Regions from separate parts of the Streptomyces sp. NPDC030809 genome, predicted to be linked through region 2. Evidence: riboswitches for the same ligand, from Rfam matches in the RefSeq annotation. Region 2 holds a riboswitch; the other holds the start of a gene.
What was found. Region 2 has a riboswitch for ZMP and ZTP ahead of ACZ407_RS33205 (bifunctional 5,10-methylenetetrahydrofolate dehydrogenase/5,10-methenyltetrahydrofolate cyclohydrolase). Riboswitches for the same ligand answer to the same signal wherever they lie in the genome.

Region 1: it holds a riboswitch for ZMP and ZTP, as region 2 does, so the genes downstream of both, ACZ407_RS08160 (serine hydroxymethyltransferase) here and ACZ407_RS33205 (bifunctional 5,10-methylenetetrahydrofolate dehydrogenase/5,10-methenyltetrahydrofolate cyclohydrolase) in region 2, are expected to answer to the same signal.

The regions. Positions count from the first base shown of each region.
Region 1 covers NZ_JBVIDV010000004.1:317,882-320,257, forward strand. Annotated here, with positions in the region: gene rocD (ornithine--oxo-acid transaminase) at 1-833, opposite strand, end outside; ZMP/ZTP riboswitch at 940-1,031, shown strand; gene ACZ407_RS08160 (serine hydroxymethyltransferase) at 1,067-2,332, shown strand.
Region 2 covers NZ_JBVIDV010000037.1:40,442-42,817, forward strand. Annotated here, with positions in the region: gene ACZ407_RS33200 (hypothetical protein) at 1-71, opposite strand, end outside; gene ACZ407_RS33205 (bifunctional 5,10-methylenetetrahydrofolate dehydrogenase/5,10-methenyltetrahydrofolate cyclohydrolase) at 267-1,115, opposite strand; ZMP/ZTP riboswitch at 1,189-1,280, opposite strand; gene ACZ407_RS33210 (class I SAM-dependent methyltransferase) at 1,341-2,102, shown strand; gene ACZ407_RS33215 (RNA polymerase sigma factor) at 2,317-2,376, shown strand, end outside.

The DNA.
Region 1 (2,376 bases), on a different contig from region 2:
CGGAACACGCCGAGCACCGAGCGGTCCGCCACCACCGCCGAGACCGGCACGATGCCCCCGCCGAGCGCCTTGCCGAGCACGTACACGTCCGGGACCACCCCCTCGTGCTCGCAGGCGAAGGTCCGACCGGTGCGGCCCAGCCCGGACTGGATCTCGTCCGCCATGAAGAGCACGTTCCGCTGCCGGGTCAGCTCGCGGACCCCGGCCAGGTAGCCGGGCGGCGGCACGAGCACCCCCGCCTCGCCCTGCACCGGTTCGAGGAGCACCGCGACCGTGTGGGCGGTGACCGCGGCGTCGAGGGCGGTCAGGTCCCCGTACGGCACGATCTCGAACCCGGGCGTGTAGGGCCCGAAGTGGTCGCGGGCCTCGTGGTCCGTGGAGAAGCTGACGATGGTCGTCGTACGGCCGTGGAAGTTGTTGGAGGCCACCACGATCTTCGCGTGCCCGTCGGGCACGCCCTTGACCTCGTAGCCCCACTTGCGGGCCGTCTTGATCGCCGTTTCCACGGCCTCGGCGCCCGTGTTCATCGGCAGGACCATGTCCTTGCCGCACAACTCGGCGAGTTGCGTGCAGAATTCGGCGAAGCGGTCGTGGTGGAAGGCGCGCGAGGTCAGGGTGACCCGCTCCAGCTGGGCCTTGGCGGCCTCGATCAGGCGCCGGTTGCCGTGGCCGAAGTTGAGCGCCGAGTAGCCGGCCAGCATGTCGAGGTATCTGCGCCCCTCGACATCGGTCATCCAGGCGCCTTCGGCCGAGGCGACGACGACCGGGAGCGGGTGGTAGTTGTGCGCGCTGTGCGCCTCGGCGGAGCGGATGGCGTCTGCGGTGGTCGACACGAGGTCTCCGTTCGTCATTGGACGGCGACGTGGGTGGCGTCACTTTCTATCGTCGCTCGCATGCCGGACGGGGAAACCTGGACCCGGCGCGTCACGTTAGGGTGGGGCCACGCACGGCGACTGGCGTACGGAGAACGAACTCCGGGGGAGCCGTGCGGGTACGACCGCAACAGCGGACCGCTCGCCTGGGCCGTCGCGGGGACGATTCGCCAACGACCCCGGAGGACGCCGCCATGACCGCGCGCCACCCCGCCCTCGCCGCCGCCGACCCCGCGCTCGCCGCGCTCGTCGGTGCCGAGGAGCGCCTGCAGGCCGAGACCCTGCGCCTGATCCCCAGCGAGAACTACGTGTCCGCGGCCGTGCTGGAGGCCTCCGGCACCGTGCTCCAGAACAAGTACAGCGAGGGCTACCCGGGCCGCCGCTACTACGAGGGCCAGCAGAACATCGACCAGGTGGAGTCCCTGGCGATCGAGCGGGCCAAGGCCGTCTTCGGGGTGGACCACGCCAACGTCCAGCCGTACTCCGGCTCGCCCGCGAACCTGGCCGTCTACCTGGCCTTCGCGCAGCCCGGGGACACCGTCATGGGCATGGCCCTGCCGATGGGCGGCCACCTCACGCACGGCTGGGGCGTCTCCGCCACCGGCTCCTGGTTCCGCGGGGTCCAGTACGGCGTCCGCGCCGACACCGGCCTGATCGACTTCGACGAGGTCCGCGAGCTCGCCCTCAAGGAGCGCCCGAAGGTCATCTTCTGCGGCGGCACCGCCCTGCCCCGCACGATCGACTTCGCGGCCTTCGCGGAGATCGCGCAGGAGGCGGGCGCCGTGCTCGTCGCCGACATCGCCCACATCGCCGGCCTGATCGCGGGCGGGGCGCACCCCTCCCCGGTCCCGCACGTGGACGTCGTCTCGACCACCACCCACAAGACCCTGCGCGGCCCCCGCGGCGCCATGCTGATGTGCCGCGAGGAGCACGCGAAGGCCATCGACAAGGCGGTCTTCCCGGGCCTCCAGGGCGGCCCGCACAACCAGACCACCGCCGGTATCGCGGTGGCCCTGCACGAGGCCTCGCAGGACTCCTTCCGCGGCTACGCGCACGCCGTGGTCGCCAACGCCAAGGCCCTCGCGGAGGCGCTGCTGGAGCGCGGGTTCGACCTGGTCTCGGGCGGCACCGACAACCACCTGATCCTCATGGACCTGACGCCGAAGGACGTGCCGGGCAAGGTGGCGGCCAAGGCGCTGGACCGGGCCGGGATCGTCGTCAACTACAACACCGTGCCGTACGACCCCCGCAAGCCGTTCGACCCGTCCGGCGTGCGCATCGGCACGCCGTCGCTGACCTCGCGCGGGCTGGGCACCTCGGACATGGCGGCCGTCGCGGACTGGATCGACCGCGGGGTGGCGGCCGCCGGGCGCGGGGACGAGGCGGAGCTGGCGGTGATCCGGGCGGAGGTGGCCGAGCTGATGGCCGCGCACCCGGCGCCGGGGCTGCCGGTCGGCTGACCGGACCGGGCCGGCTGACCGGACCGGGCCGGCTGACCGGACCG
Region 2 (2,376 bases):
GCCAGGAAGCGCCGCAGCACGGCACGGGGCTCGGTGGTGCGGGCGATGCTGCCGATGAGGGGTGCGGACATGACGGATCAGCCTCCATCGAGGTCTGGGGCGGGTCGGGGACACCGGGCCCCGGACCGCAGTGCGGCGGTCCGGAACCCGATGACCCCAGCCTGCCGGTCGCCCGCCTGCGGGTCGATTACCTCACGGGTCATGGGAGGGGGTGAGGCCCGCCCGCGCCGGGTCCGGGGCGGGCGGAGCCGCCCCGGACCGGGTCGTCAGACCAGCGTGTCGTGGTCCAGGCCGGCCTGGGCGGCCGCGGCCTGCACGGTCTGCTCCAGCAGGACGGCGATGGTCATCGGGCCGACGCCGCCCGGGACCGGGGTGATCAGGGAGGCGACGGCGGCCGCGGACTCGAAGTGCACGTCGCCGACGTTGCCCTCGTTGTAGCCGGCGTCCAGGACGACGGCGCCCGGCTTGATGTCCTCGCCGCGGATGAACTCGGCCTTGCCGACGGCGGCGACCAGGACGTCGGCCTGGCGGACGATCGAGGACAGGTCCTCGGTGCGGGAGTGGCAGTAGGTGACCGTGGCGTTCTTCTCCAGCAGGAGCATGCCGGCGGGCTTGCCGAGGATCGCGCTGCGGCCGACGACCACGGCGTGCTTGCCCGTGAGGTCCACGTCGTACGCGGCGAGCAGCCGCATGATGCCGCCCGGGGTGCAGGACTCGAACCCGGGCAGGCCGAAGCCCATCGCGGCGAAGGAGTGCATGGTGACCCCGTCCACGTCCTTGCCGGGGGCGATGGCCTCGAAGGCGGCCCGCTCGTCGATGTGGTGCGGCACCGGGTGCTGCAGCAGGATGCCGCTGACCTCGGGGTCCTCGGAGAGCGCGGTGATCGTCGCGATGAGCTCTTCGGTGGTGGTCTCGGCGGGCAGGGCCACGTGCCGGGAGGTGATGCCCGCCTTGGCGCAACGGTTCTGCTTCATCCGCACGTACGTCACGGACGCCGGGTCCTCGCCGACCAGCACGGTCGCGAGGCAGGGGGCCTGGCCGGTGCGCTCGGTGATCGCGGCGGCACGGGCGGCGGTCTGCTCCGTGATGCGGCGGGCGACGGCGGTGCCGTCCATGAGGCGGGCGGTCGGCTGGGTCGGAACGGTCTGGGCAGTCGTCACGGGGTCTCCTGAACGTCGCTGCGGGATCGCGGTTCGCCCAGGCGCGCGGCATCGACGCACCGAGTGCGCCGGGCCGCTCCCCGGTGGTGATCCACCCAAGCGCCAGTCACGGCCCGCCGCCCAGCCTACCGAATCGCAATCCGGTGGCCGAGCAGGCCCCCGTACTGGGACGATCAGCACATGACACCTGTTTTCGACGCATTGGTGGCGGAGGCCGAGTCCGTTTCGGTGGCCGGCTGGGACTTCTCCTGGCTGGACGGCCGGGCGACCGAGCAGCGGCCCTCCTGGGGGTACCAGCGCATGCTCGGGGAGCGGCTGGCCCGGGCCGGGTCCGCCCTGGACCTCCAGACCGGCGGCGGGGAGGTGCTGGCCGGGGCCGGGCCGCTACCGCGGCTGACGGCCGCCACCGAGGGCTGGCCGCCGAACGTCGACCGGGCCACCCGGCTGCTGCACCCGCTCGGCGCCCTCGTGGTCGCCCACGACGACGCGTCCCCGCTGCCCTTCGGGGACGGGGCCTTCGACCTCGTGACCAGCAGGCACCCCGTGCAGATCGACTGGCCGGAGATCGCCCGGGTGCTGCGGCCGGGTGGCACGTACTTCTCGCAGCAGGTCGGGCCCGCGAGCGTGTTCGAGCTGGTCGAGTACTTCCTCGGCCCGCAGCCGGAGGAGGTCCGGCGGGCCCGCCACCCCGACGACGCGGCGGCCGGGGCGGAGGCCGCCGGGCTGGAGGTCGTGGACCTCCGCTCCGAACGGCTGCGCACCGAGTTCGGGGACATCGGGGCTGTGATCTACTTCCTGCGGAAGGTGATCTGGATGGTGCCGGGGTTCACTGTCGGCCACTACCGGGACCGTTTGCGGAGTCTCCACGAACAGATCGAGCGGGAGGGTCCCTTCGTCGCGCACACGGCACGTTTCCTGATCGAGGCACGCAAACCGGAATGATCCGCGGCCCCGCGGCGTTGGATGCGGGGCAGCGGCCGCTCGGCAGCGTGGCGCAGGTCACTCAATTCCGCGCGTAACGCTTCGACTCGGGCACGCGATGAACCGACAGGTGTCCTCGCGCAGCCCGCGGCACCGACCCCGCCAGGGGCCGGTGCCGGCCGTCGCGCGATGATGTCCCGCCCGTCCTTTGTCTGTTCGCAACGAGAGGCTCCTTGTGTCGCTCAGCCCGTCCCGTACGTTCCCTCCGGAGATCGCCGAATCCGAGGCCCTCGTC